Regions from separate parts of the Nocardia halotolerans genome, predicted to be linked through region 2. Evidence: riboswitches for the same ligand, from Rfam matches in the RefSeq annotation. Region 2 holds a riboswitch; the other holds the start of a gene.
What was found. Region 2 has a riboswitch for S-adenosylmethionine ahead of ACFO5K_RS02790 (aminotransferase class V-fold PLP-dependent enzyme). Riboswitches for the same ligand answer to the same signal wherever they lie in the genome.
Positions count from the first base shown of each region.

Region 1: another riboswitch for S-adenosylmethionine. It lies ahead of ACFO5K_RS18095 (rhodanese-like domain-containing protein); the one in region 2 lies ahead of ACFO5K_RS02790 (aminotransferase class V-fold PLP-dependent enzyme).

Region 1 covers NZ_JBHSDL010000014.1:1,638,824-1,646,079, reverse strand. Annotated here, with positions in the region: gene ACFO5K_RS18100 (O-succinylhomoserine sulfhydrylase) at 16-1,224, opposite strand; gene ACFO5K_RS18095 (rhodanese-like domain-containing protein) at 1,235-1,651, opposite strand; SAM riboswitch class IV at 1,668-1,785, opposite strand; gene ACFO5K_RS18090 (Rv0361 family membrane protein) at 1,831-2,289, opposite strand; gene ACFO5K_RS18085 (FAD-dependent oxidoreductase) at 2,480-3,868, shown strand; gene ACFO5K_RS18080 (amidohydrolase family protein) at 4,099-4,956, shown strand; gene ACFO5K_RS18075 (Uma2 family endonuclease) at 5,065-5,679, opposite strand; gene fgd (glucose-6-phosphate dehydrogenase (coenzyme-F420)) at 5,719-6,729, opposite strand; gene ACFO5K_RS18065 (HAD-IIA family hydrolase) at 6,890-7,256, shown strand, end outside.
Region 2 covers NZ_JBHSDL010000003.1:36,496-43,751, forward strand. Annotated here, with positions in the region: gene ACFO5K_RS02770 (hypothetical protein) at 1-78, shown strand, start outside; gene ACFO5K_RS02775 (M1 family metallopeptidase) at 63-1,418, opposite strand; gene ACFO5K_RS02780 (Pls/PosA family non-ribosomal peptide synthetase) at 1,418-5,305, opposite strand; gene ACFO5K_RS02785 (MarR family winged helix-turn-helix transcriptional regulator) at 5,460-5,882, opposite strand; SAM riboswitch class IV at 6,041-6,155, shown strand; gene ACFO5K_RS02790 (aminotransferase class V-fold PLP-dependent enzyme) at 6,199-7,256, shown strand, end outside.

The DNA of each region.
Region 1 (7,256 bases), on a different contig from region 2:
CGTGAACCGCACAGTTCAGCTCAGGGCGTGGTCGAGGTCGCTCAAAAGATCTTCGAGGTCTTCGAGGCCGACCGAGAGGCGAACCACCCCGTCGGACAAGCCGATCGAGGCGCGGCCCTCGGGGCCCATCGCCCGGTGAGTGGTGGTAGCCGGGTGGGTGATCATGGTTTTGGCGTCACCGAGGTTGTTGGAGATGTCGATGATGCGCAGGCGGTTGAGCACTTCGAAGGCGCGTTTCTTGCCGTCGTCGCCGTGCAGAGCGAAGGTGACGACGGTGCCGCCGCCCGACATCTGCGCCAGTGCCAGGTCGTGCTGCGGATGTGAGGGCAGGAAGGGGTATCTCACCCAGTCGATCGCGGGGTGCGACTCCAGGAACTCGGCGACCCGCAGGGCCGATTCGGTGGATTGGCGTACCCGCAGCGGCATCGTTTCCAGGCCCTTGAGCAGGGTCCAGGCGTTGAACGGGCTCAGGGCGGGACCGGTGTGGCGCATCAGGGTTTTGACGGGGCCGTCGATGTAGTCCTTGGCGCCCAGAATGGCGCCGCCGAGTACCCGGCCCTGGCCGTCGATGTGCTTGGTGCCGGAGTACACCACCACGTCGGCGCCGAGTTCGAAGCCGCGTTGCAGCAGCGGGGTGGCGAAGACGTTGTCCAGCACCACTTTCGCGCCTGCGGCATGGGCCAGCTCGCTGACCTTGCGCACGTCGACGAGGGTCTGCATCGGGTTGGCGGGCGTTTCGAAGAACACGGCCTGGGTGGGCACCGACAGGGCCTGCTCCCACTGCTCGAGGTCGTCACCGTCGACGAAGACGGTTTCGATGCCCCAGCGCGGCAGGATCTCGTTGCATACAACGAAGCAGGAACCGAACAGGCTGCGCGCGGCGACGAGCCGGTCACCGGCCTTCAGCAGGGCGCCCAGCGCGGTGAAGACCGCCGACATGCCAGAGGCCGTGGCGAAGGCGGCTTCGGCGCCGTCGAGCAGGCGGATGCGCTCCTCGAACATGGCCACCGTCGGGTTGCCGAAACGGGAGTAGACGAAGTGTTCGGCGTCGCCGGTGAACGCGGCCTCGGCGGCCTCGGCGCTCTCGTAGACGAACCCCGAGGTCAGATACAGCGCCTCGGACGTCTCGTCGAAACCGGAACGGCGCAGACCGCCGCGCACGCCGAGGGTGGCGGGACCGACCCCCTCGGGCAGTGGCTTGTCGAAAGAACCACCGGTGATCATGCGAGTCTCCTCATGCCTGACGCCACGGCAGGCCGACGGCGCGCCAGCCGGTGCTGCCACGCTGCCCGAACGCGTCGGGGCCGCCCTCGAAACCGTCGAGCACGTTGTAGGACGGGGCGATGCCCGCCGCGGTCGCCACGCCGGCCGCGTGTGCCGAACGCTGACCGGAGCGACACAGGAACACCACGGGCGCGTCGGCGGGGCGGTCGGCGAGCGCCTGTTCGAGCTGCGTGCCGAAGGCGGGGTTGGGCGTGCCGGTGCCGTCGACCCATTCGATGAAGTGCGCCGGGCGTTCGATGGAGCTGGTGTCGGGGATACCGATCCGCTCCCATTCGCCTTCGGTGCGCACGTCGACCAGCACCGCACCCGGATGCTCGGTCAGGATCTCCCATGCCCGCTCGGGGGTGATGTCGCCGGCATAAGTCATGTCGAACCTCCTGCTGAATCCGCTCTTGCCGTGGCGGAACACCCGTCACACGGCCAGGTCGTCACCCGGAGCACCCCACCGCGGAGGAGGGTTGCCGACCAGCGAGCCGGGGCTTGGCGCTGGCACTCGTGACCTTGCGATCTGAGATTGCCCCGGCACAGGTCACCGTGTCAAACGATTCACGGGTTGCACACCAGCCATTCCCCGTCGACGCGGGTCAGGTTCCAGGTGCTCGACTCGGTCTTGCCGTCGAAGGAGACGGTGGCGTCGATTTTGCCGCGATCGCCGTTGACGGTGGGGTTGGAAAAGCCCTTCTTGTCGAGCGTCACCGCTGATTTCGGGCCGCCGAGCCGGTCGCTGAGCCCGGACTTCACCTCGTCGAAGCCCGCGCAGGCGACGCCGGGCGGCGGACGCTGCTCGGTGCGCGCGCGAGCGTCGATATAGTTGGTGACAGCGGCCGCGAGCCGATCGGCCAATGTGACATTTTTCTCAGCGGGCGCGAGCAGTCCGCCGAGCACGATGCCGATGAGCACGACGATCGCGATCGCAGCGGCCGCGACGAACGGGACGACGGACCGCTTGTCGGTCTGATCGACCACGACGGGCGCCTCGTCCGAGCCTGTTTGCTCCTCGTTCATGCTGTAATCCTGTCAGAACCCGCGCGGGCAGCCACACCGCACGCCGGGCGGCCGCAATGCCGCAGCTAGAATCGCCATGATTGCGGTCGGCTGCCGACGTCGATGGCAGCCGCCAATAGCCGGAACGGGACTTAGCCTAAGCTAAGTTGACGCCGACAAATCAGTTCTCGACCAAAGGGTGCGCGTAAAGATGACCGAACAGAGTGCAGCGACCCGCCCGCTCCGCATTGCGATCGTGGGCGCAGGACCGGCCGGTATCTACGCCGCCGACGCGTTGATGAAGTCCGACGCCGAGGTCAGCATCGACCTCTACGAACGCATGCCCGCGCCGTTCGGCCTCATCCGCTACGGCGTGGCCCCCGATCACCCGCGCATCAAGGGCATCATCACCGCCCTGCACAAGGTTCTCGACAAGGACCAGGTGCGCCTGCTCGGCAACATCGACTACGGCACCGACATCACCCTCGACGACCTGCGTCAGTTCTACGACGCGGTGATCTTCTCCACCGGCGCCAACGCCGACCGCGCCCTGCCGGTCCCCGGCATCGATCTCGACGGCTCCTACGGTGCCGCCGACTTCGTGTCCTGGTACGACGGCCACCCCGATGTGCCGCGGGTGTGGCCGCTCGAGGCCGAGAAGGTCGCCGTGCTCGGCGTCGGCAACGTCGCCTTGGACGTGGCCCGCGTGCTGGCCAAGACCGGCGACGAGCTGCTGCCCACCGAGATCCCGCCGAACGTCTACCGGGGCCTGAAGGAGAACAAGGCCGTCGAGGTGCACGTCTTCGGACGCCGCGGCCCCGCCCAGGCCAAGTTCACCCCGCTCGAGCTGCGTGAACTCGACCATTCCCCGACGATCGAGGTGATCGTCGATCCCGAGGACATCGACTACGACGAGGGTTCCGAGGCCGCGCGCCGCAACTCCAAGCAGGTCGACATGGTCGCCAACACCCTCGAGCAGTGGGCGATTCGCGACCAGGGCAACCGCCCGCACAAGCTGTTCCTGCACTTCTTCGAGTCGCCGTCGGAGATCGTCGGTGACAACGGCAAGGTCGTCGGCCTGAAGACCGAACGCACCCAGCTCGACGGCACCGGCAACGTCAAGGGCACCGGCGAGTTCCGGCAGTGGGACGTGCAGGCCGTGTACCGCGCCGTCGGCTACCTGTCGCAGAACATCAACCAGCTGCCCTTCGACGACCAGGCGGGCACCGTGCCCAACGAAGCCGGTCGCGTGATCGCCGACGAGACCGCCGAGGGCAACGCCCGCTTCATGCCCGCCACCTATGTGACCGGCTGGATCAAGCGTGGCCCGGTCGGCCTGATCGGCCACACCAAGGGCGACGCCAACGAAACCATCGCCTGCCTGCTCGACGACGCCAAGGACTTCACCCCCGCGGCGAAGCCGGAACTCGACGCCGTCACCGAGTTCCTCGAGGCCAAGGGCATCCCGTTCACCACGTGGGCCGGCTGGTACCGCCTCGACGCGCACGAGCGCGCCCTGGGCGAGCCGGAGGGCCGCGAGCGCGTGAAGGTCGTCGAGCGCGAAGACATGCTGCGCGCCTCGGAGCCGAACAAGGCGTAACAATCGCAGCGGCCTCAGAGGCGGTGCCGCGACGCGAAAACCCAGCCCCGTACGCCCCGACCTCGAGGAGGGGCCGCCGCGAAGCGGCGGTTCGTGGCCGTCCCGACGATCAGGCGCCGTTGCGTACGCGACGAAGGAGCAAGCAACGGCGCCTGATCGTCGGGACACAAGGGGCCGCGAACCTCGAGCGCGCCAGCGCTCAAACAAACACAGTAGGGCATTCTGTACAGGTGTTCGATGCGCATGTCCACATCATCGATCCGCGGTTTCCGCTGATCGAGAACGAAGGCTACCTGCCCGAGCCGTACCTCATCGAGGACTATCGAGACCGTATGTCGGGCTTCGATATTCGCGGTGGCGCCGTGGTCAGCGCGTCGTTCCAAGGTACGGATCAGTCCTATCTGAAGGCCGCGCTCGGCGCGCTCGGTACGGGGTGGGTCGGGGTGACCCGGCTGGACCTGGACGCTACCGACGACGAGATTCTCGAGCTCGATCGGGCCGGGGTGCGGGCGTTGCGCTTCAATCTCAAGCGCGCGGCCGCCGACATCACCGCGATGACCCTGCAGGCGTTGCGCGCGCACGAGCTCGCGGGCTGGCATGTGGAGCTCTACATCGACGGTCAGATGCTGGCCTCGCTGCAACCGGTGATCTCCAAGCTGCCCGCCCTGGTCATCGACCATCTCGGCATGTCCGAGGAGGGGCTGCCGTATCTGCTGGACCTGGTGGATCGCGGGGCCAAGGTGAAGGCGACCGGCTTCGGCCGGGTCGACATGGATGTGGCCGAGACGCTGCGCCGCATCCACGCCGTGAATCCGGGTGCGCTGATGTTCGGTTCGGATCTTCCCGGTACCCGCGCGGGCCGCCCGTTCGAGGACGCTGATGTGGATCTGATCCGCCACGTCGTCGGCGCCGATACGCACGCGGTGCTCGAGGACAACGCCCGCGAGTGCTACCGGCTCCCGGCCGCACAGCGCCCCGCGACCGACTTCCAGCTGCCCCGCACCGAAAACCCCACCTTGCCGATCCCCCGCTCCGACCTACCGGGCGCAGGCGACGAACACACCCGCCCCCTCCCGATCATCGAGTAGGCCCTCGAACAACACGAACTCCAAAGCCGTACCCAACGAGATAGTCGACCGCCTGGCCCGGCTTGGTCTTCCGCTGTTGCGACGGGTGGACGGCGGCTGGCTTCGGTGTCACGGACGGCGTGGCAGGGGGCTCTGTAGGTCCTCGAACATGACGGCGACTTTGACCGGTTCGGTCAGCACCAAGGCGTCGGTGTGCTTGTTCCAGCCGACATACCGTCGTCCTGACCAGTCCAGGCGCAGCTCCTCGATCATGGCGATGTGCTGCCAGTCCTTGTCGAAATGGACGATCAGGTACATCGGAATGCCCGCGCGCGCGTAGAGCTCACGTTTGATGCCGATGTCGCTGTCGATGGTGCTCTCCGACGTCACCTCGACAACGATCAGTGTTTGGTCGGCGACGTGTTGTGCATCGTAGGGACCATCGGAACAGTCCCGCAGGATCAAGTCCGGGTATCGGGCGCACAGTCGGCGTGCTGGGTCGGCGTCGTCGTTGTCTGCGAGCCGCATAGGCGTGTCGCCGTGTACTTCGCGGCACGGCCCGTTCGGGTCTATCCCGTATTCCAGTGCGGATCGGAGCCGATGCACCACGCGGTCGTGCATGGGGCTCTGTGCCGTACATTCGACCATCACACCGTCGTGGATCTCACCGAAGGCATCTGCCGGCCCATCGAGAAACTCCTCGGCGGTCACGATCCGCGGCGGGTCATGGCGCGGTGTCGACATGTCGCCAGACTACGTCAGGACTGTGCTCACGCCAGGTCCTCAGCCCAGCGCGCGCAGGCGGGGGGCCAGGTCGCGCTGGAACAAGTCGAGGAAGCGGAGCTGGTCGTGGCCGGGGGCGTGGAAGACCAGGTGGTTGAGACCGGCGTCGAGGTAGGGCTGGATCTGGGCGACGGCGTCGTCGGGGTCGCTGGCCACGATCCAGCGCTTGGCGACCTGTTCGATCGGCAGGGCGTCGGCGGCGGCTTCCATTTCGATCGGGTCGGTGATGTCGTGCTTCTGTTCGGGGGTCAGGGACAGGGGCGCCCAGAAGCGGGTGTTCTCCAGTGCGAGATCGGGGTCGGTGTCGTAGGAGATCTTGATTTCGATCATCTTGTCGATGGTGGCCGGGTCGCGGTCGGCTTTGGCGGCGCCTTCGGCGACGGCGGGCATCAGCTTCTCGGTGTAGAGGTCCATGCCCTTGCCGGAGGTGCAGATGAAACCGTCGCCGGCGCGGCCGGCGTATCTGGCCACCACCGGGCCGCCGGCGGCGATGTAGACGGGGATGCCGCCTTCGGGCACGTCATAGATCGAGGCGCCGACGGTGTGGTAGTAGTCGCCGTCGAAATCGACGCGGTCACCGAGCCACAGTTCGCGCATCAACCGGACGGCTTCGCGCAGGCGGGCGAAGCGTTCCTTGAAGTCGGGCCATTCGCCTTTGTAACCGGTGGCGATCTCGTTGAGCGCCTCGCCGGTGCCGACGCCGAGCATCACCCGGCCGGGGTAGAGGCAGCCGAAGGTGGCGAACGCCTGTGCGATCACCGCGGGGTTGTAGCGGAAGGTGGGGGTGAGCACGGAGGTGCCCAGCATGATCCGGTCGGTGCGCTCGCCCGCCGCGGCCAGCCAGGCCAGTGAGAACGGTGCGTGGCCGCCGTTGTGCCGCCACGGCTGGAAGTGGTCGCTCACGGTCGCGCTGTCGAGACCGTGTTGCTCGGCGGCCACCGCCAGCTCGACGAGCTCACGTGGCCCGAACTGTTCCGCCGATGCCTTGTATCCGAGCTTGAGCTCAACCATTCTCCGCCACTCCTTCTGCCGCGCCGTCCCTGCCACCCGACCCTAGCGCCGTCGGCCGACCGAGGACAGGCCGACGTTTCGTCACCCGCGGCGTGCCGTTTCAGCGGATGATGAACAGGTGACCTCCAAGGATGAGCAGATCTTGTCGTATCTGACCGACATGGACGGTGTGCTGGTGCACGAGGACCAGTTGATTCCGGGCGCCGACGCGTTTCTGGCCGAACTGCGTGGCAACGAGATCCCGTTCCTGGTGCTGACGAACAATTCGATCCGTACCCCGCGTGACCTGCAGGCCCGGCTGCGGCACACCGGTTTGGACATTCCCGAGGAGTCGATCTGGACCTCGGCCCTGGCGACCGCGACCTTCCTCGACGACCAGCGCCCCAACGGCACCGCGTACGTGGTGGGGGAGTCGGGACTCACCACGGCGTTGCACGAGATCGGCTATGTGCTCACCGACAGCGACCCCGATTATGTGGTGCTCGGCGAGACTCGTACCTACTCGTTCGAGGCGATCACCACCGCGA
Region 2 (7,256 bases):
GACCTCGAGGCGCTCGAAATGGTGCCGACCGACGACCCGCTCGTCGAGGAACTGGCTCAGCGTTATCTGGTGTTCTGATGACCCTGCCCGCCCAGCGGCGGTAGTTGCGGTAGCTCCGCGGTGCCCAGCCAGAGCGCGAACAGCCCGCGCAGTGGCGCCACGCTGTAGTGACCCGCGAGGTCGACGAATTCTTCGGTGGTGACCGAGGAGTGCCGGTAGCGCGCCGTCCATTCCCGCAGGAGTTCGAAGAACAGGCGGTCGCGCAGCTCCAGGCGCAGCGCGTGCAGAGTCAGCGCGCCCCGCTTGTAGACGCGGTCGTCGAACATGTCCTCGGGACCGGGATCGCCGACGATGATGTCCTGCGGCTGGCGGGCCAGATTCGCGCGGGCGGCACGGGCCAGCTGGTCGGCGCTGGGGCCGCCCGCGGCTTCGGACCAGATCCATTCGGCGTAGCAGGCGAAACCCTCGTGCAGCCAGATGTCGCGCCAGTGCTTCAGGGTGAGGCTGTTGCCGAACCACTGGTGGGCCAGCTCGTGGGCCACGAGCCGTTCCGCGCCGCGCCTGCCGTCGCAGTGGTTGGCGCCGAAGATGGAGATGCCCTGCGCTTCGATCGGGATGTCGAGGTCGTCGTCGGTGACCACCACGCTGTAGTGCTCGAACGGGTAGGGCCCGAACCGTTCGGCGAACAGCGCCATCATCTCGGGTTGCCGGGCGAAATCGTGGTCGAAGTTCGCGCGCAACCGCGCCGGAACGACGGCATGCATCGGCACCGGTTCGCCGGGCGAGCCGACGCGGTACTTGCGGTAGTGGCCGATCTGGACCGTCGCCAGATAGGTCGCCATCGGCTCGGGCGCCTCGTACACCCAGGTGGTCTGGCTGGCCTTGGCCTGTTTGCGAACGAGGGTGCCGTTGGCCATGGCGTAGTACGGGCTGTCGGTGGTGATCGAGATCCGGTACGACGCTTTGGCACTGGGGTGGTCGTCGCACGGGAACCAGGAGGCCGCGCCGTTGGGCTGGCTGGCGACCAGCGAACCCTCGGTGAGTTCCTCCCAGCCGACCTCACCCCACTGCCCGCGCACGGGTTTCGGTGTGCCCGAGTACTGGACGGTTATCTCGAGGACCCCGCCCGCCGGGATCTTCTGCTGCGGGGTGATTGCCAGCTTGCCGTGCTGATGGACGAATTTCGCTGCCTTCGACCCGTTGACGAGTACCTTCGACACCGCCAGTGACTGGGACAGATCCAGCGTCACCCAGAGGCGCACCTCGGTGGTCACGGCGATGACCACAGCCCGCCCGGTGAGCCGGTTGCTGGCCGGTTTGTAACTGAGCTCGAGCTCGTAGCGCGACACCCGGTAGCCCCGGTTGCCGTTCTGCGGCAGATAGTCGTCGATCGGGTCCTCGTAGAACTTGCTCCGCATCAGGCGGGACCGGCCCAGGGCGAGATGGGGTTGCCCCACCAACGCGTCGACGGCGGGACCACGTCGCCGCGCATCACCAGCGAGGCGGGTCCGATGGTGGCGCCGGCCCCGATGTGGGCGGCGGGCAGGGCGACACAGTGCGGTCCGAGGGTGGCGCCCGCGTCCAGGGTCACCGTGTCCATCGCCATGATGCGGTCGTGGAACAGGTGGGTCTGCACCACACAACCGCGTTCCACGGTCGCACCGTCACCGAGTGTCACCAGGTCCGCCTCCGGTAGCCAATAGGACTCGCACCATACCCCGCGACCGATCTTGGCACCGAGGCCGCGCAGCCACAGATTCATCACCGGAGTACCCGTTGCCGCGCGGGCGAACCAGGGTGCCGCGACAGTCTCCACGAAGGCGTCCGATACCTCGTTGCGCCACACGAACGAGCTCCACAGCGGGTGCTCGATCGCGCGAATCCGCCCCACCAGCAACCATTTCGCGGCGATCGCGCACGCCCCCGCGACCGCGCCCGCCACCATCAGCACCAGCCCGGACACCAGCGCGGCGACCAGGTAGCCGGCGTGGTCGGCGATCAGCGCGAGGACGAACAGCACGCCCAGCCCGATCGCGAAGGTCACCATCACCGGCACCAACCGGCAGGTCTCGACGAAGGCGCGCGCCAGCTTCAACCGCAGCGGCGGATCGAACGTGCGTGAGGTGTCGCTGGATTCGGCCGCGCGACGCAACCGCACCGGTGGACTACCCAGCCACGACGACCCCGCCTTGGCCTTGCTCGGCGCGGCCGAGAGCACCGCGACCAGACCGTTCTTGGGTACTCGGCGTCCCGGCGCGGTCATGCCGGAGTTGCCGAGGAAGGCGCGTTTGCCGACCTTCGACTCGCCGATGCGCAGCCAACCGCCGCCGAGTTCGTAACTGCCGATCATGGTGTCGTCGGCCAGGAACGCGCCGTCGGCGACCACGGTGAACTTGGGTAGCAGCAGCACCGTCGACGCCTCGACGTTCTTGCCGATCTTGGCACCGAGCAGGCGCAACCAGACCGGGGTGAGCAGGCTGGCGTAGAGCGGGAACAAGAATGTGCGGGCCGAATCGAGCAGTCGTTCGGTGGCCCACACCTGCCAGCCGGTGCGGCTGCGCACCGGGTGATAGCCCTCGCGCAGGCCGATGCCGAGCAGGCGCACCGCGAGCACGGTGGCGGCGGCGTAGACGGCCAAGCTCAGCAGAGTGGCCACCGGCAGGATGGCGAAACCGCGCAGGGCGGCCGCGCCGATGGTGGTCTGCTCGCGGATGCACCAGGCGATGAAGGTGCCGCCCACGGCCAGGCCGAACACCGGCATCGCGGCCAGCACCATCGATGACAGACCGAACACCAGCAGCCAGTGCCTGGCGCGTTCGGGGGCGTGGTCGGGCCAGCGCCGCGGTGCCTTACCGGTTTTCGCGGCCGGTGAGCCCGCCCATTCCTGTTCGCCCTTGACCTTGCCCGACACCGCCGAGCCGGGCGCGACCTCGGCTCGTTTACCGATCTTGGTGCCGGGCAGCAGGATCGAACGGGCGCCGATCACCGCACCGTCACCGATGGTGATGCCGCCGATGTGCACGCGGTCGCCGTCGACCCAGTACCCCGACAGATCGACCTCGGGTTCCACACTGGCGCCGTCGCCGAGCTCGAGCATGCCGGTGACCGGCGGCAGGCTGTGCAGGTCGACGCCCTTGCCGATCTTCGCGCCGAGCGCGCGGGCGAAGGGCACCATCAGCGGTGCGCCGGAGAGGTTCTCGGCGCCGCTGGCCTCCGAGAGCCGCACCGCGGCCCACAATCGCAGGTGCACTCCGGAGCCGCGGGCGTAGGTGCCGGGGCGGACACCGGCGAGCAGGACGCGCGCGCCGGCCACACACAGCGTCATCCGGCCCAGTGGCGAGATGAACAGTACGAAGGCCAGTGCGATCCACCACCACGACAGCCGCGGCAGCCAGGGCAGTGAACCCGACCAGCCCGCGATGGCCGACACCATCGCCAACCAGGTGACCCATTGCAGGCCGGTGAGCGTGGTGAGCGGCACGGTGGCCAGCACCTGGGTGAGCTGTGCGCGCCGCGGGGTCGGCTCGACGACCCGGGTGTCCACGGCCGCGACCGGGGCGCTGCCGTCGAGCAACTCGACCAGCGAGCCCAGGCGCGGATGGTCGTAGAGATCGGCGACGGTCACGTGCGGATACCGTTCGCGCAGCGCGCCCACCAGTTGCGCCGCCGCCAGCGACCCGCCGCCCACATCGAAGAAATCGGTGTCGAGACCGGTGACCTCGGCGCCGAGGATGGCATCCCACAGTCCGGCCACCCAGGCGGCGGTGCCGCGCAGGCCGTGCTCGGCCGTGTCGTCGGAGCTGGGCAACGGCCAGGGCAGGGCGTCGCGGTCGACCTTGCCCGACGTGCGGGTCGGCAGATCGGCGACCACCGCGAGGCGGGGCACCAGTGGCGCCGGAAGTTGTTCGGCCAGTATCGCTCTGGCCTTCTTCGCATCGAAGTCGGGTCCGGCGCCGGTGAGGTAGCCGACGAGTATCTTGTTGCCGGCCTTGGTGGTCCGGATCGCGGCCGCCGCCCCGCTGACACCGGGCAGATGTTGCAGCGCGTTGTCGATCTCGCCGAGTTCGATCCGGCGGCCACCGATCTTGATCTGGTCGTCGGCACGGCCGAGGAAGATCAGTCCCTCGGGATCGTTGCGCACCAGATCGCCACTGCGATAAGCGCGTTCCCAGCCGAGCGAGGGCAGCGGCGCGTACTTCTCCGCGTCCTTGGCCGGGTCCAAGTAGCGGGCCAGGCCGACGCCACCGATCACGAGCTCCCCGGTCTCGCCCACCGGAACCGGGTTGCCCTGCGGGTCGACGACGGTGAGATCCCAGCCGTCCAGCGGCAGGCCGATGCGGATCGGCATCGTGCCGTCGAGCAGCGCGGCGCAGGCCACCACGGTCGCTTCGGTGGGGCCGTAGGTGTTCCACACCTCGCGTTCGGCGCCACCGGCGAGCCGTTCGGCCAGCTCCGGGGGCACCGCTTCGCCACCGAAGATCAACAGCCGCACCGAGTCCAGGGCCTCGGCGGGCCAGGTCGCGGCCAGTGTCGGCACGGTGGACACGATGCTGATCTCGCGGCGCATCAACCACGGGCCCAGGTCGGCGCCGGTGCGCACCAGGTCACGCGGGGCGGGCACCAGGCAGGCGCCGTGCCGCCAGGCCAGCCACATCTCCTCGCAGGAAGCGTCGAATGCCACCGACAGCCCGGCCAGCACCCGGTCGCCGGGGCCGATCGGGGCGCCGGGCAGGAACAGCCGGGCCTCGGCGTCGACGAAGGCGGCGGCGTTGCGGTGCGTCACCGCAACACCTTTCGGCGTGCCGGTGGAACCGGAGGTGAAGATTATCCAGGCGTCGTCGTCCGGGCTGGGCAGGGTGTCCCAGTCGGAGATGTGGCCGGTGGCGGTGGTGGCCGACTCGATGCCCGCGGCGGTGGCCATCGCGCTCACCCTGGCCTCCCCGAAGACCAGGCGGGCGCGTTCCTCGGGGTCGTCGGCGTCGACGGGCACGTACGCGGCGCCGCAGTAGAGCACCGCCAGAATCGTCACGTACAGCGCCGCGCTGCCCGAGGGCATCCGCACGCCCACCCGGTCGCCCGGTCGCACCCCCGCGTCGGTGAGTTCGGTCATCCTGGCCTCGATCGCGGTGATCAGCTCCAGGTAGGTGAGCACCACCGTGCCGTCGTCGATGGCCGGTGCGTCGGGGTGGGCGAGGGCGGTGCTGGTCAGGATGTCGACCAGGGTGCGCGGCGCGGCGGCCAGATCGGCGCGCAGCAGCGGATCGCGCGGCCGGTCGGCCGGGACCTCAGTGTGTGGCTCGAGCATCGCGCTCAGTCCACCTCTCATCGGTTGACCCCCATCGGTGTCTGTTGTTTCACGGTCGGGTTACCGGAGGGCAAACGGGATGGTCACCAGATGCCAACGGTACTCGGGAGTTGGTGGGGCCGACGGCATCCGCGCGCGCGGGCGTCGGCGCTCGTCACGGGAGCTCGCCGAGGGCGGTGAGCGTGAGCCGGTGCAGGGTGGCGCGTTCGCCTGCGTCGAGGCGGTCCAGTACGCGGGCGGTGGCCTCCGCGATCAGCTTGTCGGTGCGCTTGCACTGTTTGCGTCCGGCCTCGGTGATCCGCAGCCGGTACTTGCGGCGGTCCTTGCCGTCGCGGGTGCGTTCGACCAGGCCCGCGCTTTCCAGCGCGTCGATCAGGCGGACCACTTCACTGCGGTCGATGCCGAGCGCGTCGCCCACTTTCTTCTGCGTCAGGTCGGCGTTCTCGGCGATGAAGGTGAGCACCCAGTGATCGCGCAACGGCAGGTCGATCTCGGCGTGCAGGGCCTTGGTGAGCCGCCCGAGCGCGTACACCGGATAGCGCGGAAGGCCGCGCACGGAGTTCGGGTTCGTGGACATGGCGGCCACTCTAACAAATAGTAGAGAAGCTCAATCATTTGGTGGTGCCATCATGGTGTCGGCAGATGGTCAGGGACGCCACGCGATGAGGGCAATTCAGGGGCAATCGCGAAACGGGTGGTTGACACGCGCCCGGGTCGTCTGCCAACCTCGGTGCAGGTCACGAGTGCCAGCGTTCAGCCCCGGCTTGCTGGTCGGCAACCCTCCTCCGCGGTGGGGTGCTCCGGGTGACGACCAGGCCGGCGTCCGTTGGGGACGCGGCAAGCGCGGACTCACCCCTTTGCGGAACGAGTCCCAGAGCCGACGGGATTTCGTCATGACTGCAGTACTCGACCCCACCTGCGCCCTCGCCACCGTGTCCGGTGCCGACCTGCGCGTCCCGCTGGTGCAAGGCGGCACCAGTGGCTACGTCAACTTCGACCACGCGGCGAGCGCGCCCGCTTTGAAGCAGGTCACCGACCGGATCTCGGCCCTGCTGCCGTACTACGCCAGCGTGCATCGCGGCGCGGGGTACGCCTCCCGGATCAGCACCGAATGCTACGAAGCATCGCGCGGCGCGGTGTCGCGGTTCCTCGACGCCGACGACGACCAGGTGGTGGTGTTCACCCGCAACACCACCGATTCGCTGAACCTGCTGGCCGGCTGCGTGCCGGGGGAGACGGTGGTGCTCGATATCGAGCACCACGCCAACTTCCTGCCCTGGACCGCACACGGCAGGCGGGTGGTGCGGGCCGCCGACACTGTCGAAGAGACCGTTCAGCGTCTGGTCGCCGAGTTGTGCAGCAAGCCGGCCGCGCTGCTCGCGGTGACCGGAGCTTCCAACGTCACCGGCGAGGTACTGCCGTTGGAGCGCCTGGCCACCATCGCCCACCTGTGCGGTGCGCGGCTGCTCGTCGACGCCGCCCAGCTGGCCCCGCACCGGCGGATCTCGTTGCGCGAGACCGGTATCGACTACCTCGCCTTCTCCGGGCACAAGCTGTACGCGCCGTTCGGTTCGGGCGTGCTCGTCGGCCGCCGCGACTGGCTCGACGACGGTGCGCCCTACCTGGCCGGTGGTGGCGCGGTACGCGAAGTCGGTGTGGCACAGGTGGAATGGGCCGTCGCGCCGCAACGCCACGAAGCCGGTTCGCCGAATGTGCTCGGCGCGGCCGCCATCGCCGCCGCCTGCGACGCCCTCGGCGCCATCGATCCCGCCGACCTCGTCGCGCACGAGAGTTTTCTGGCCGACCGGCTGCGTAACGGGTTGAGCGCCATCCCCGGTGTCGAACTGGTCCGCATCTGGTCCGACAGCCCCGACTGCGTGGGCATCGTCGCGTTCACCGTCGCCGGTTACGCCCCCGGCCAGGTCGCCGCCTACCTCTCCGCCGAACACGC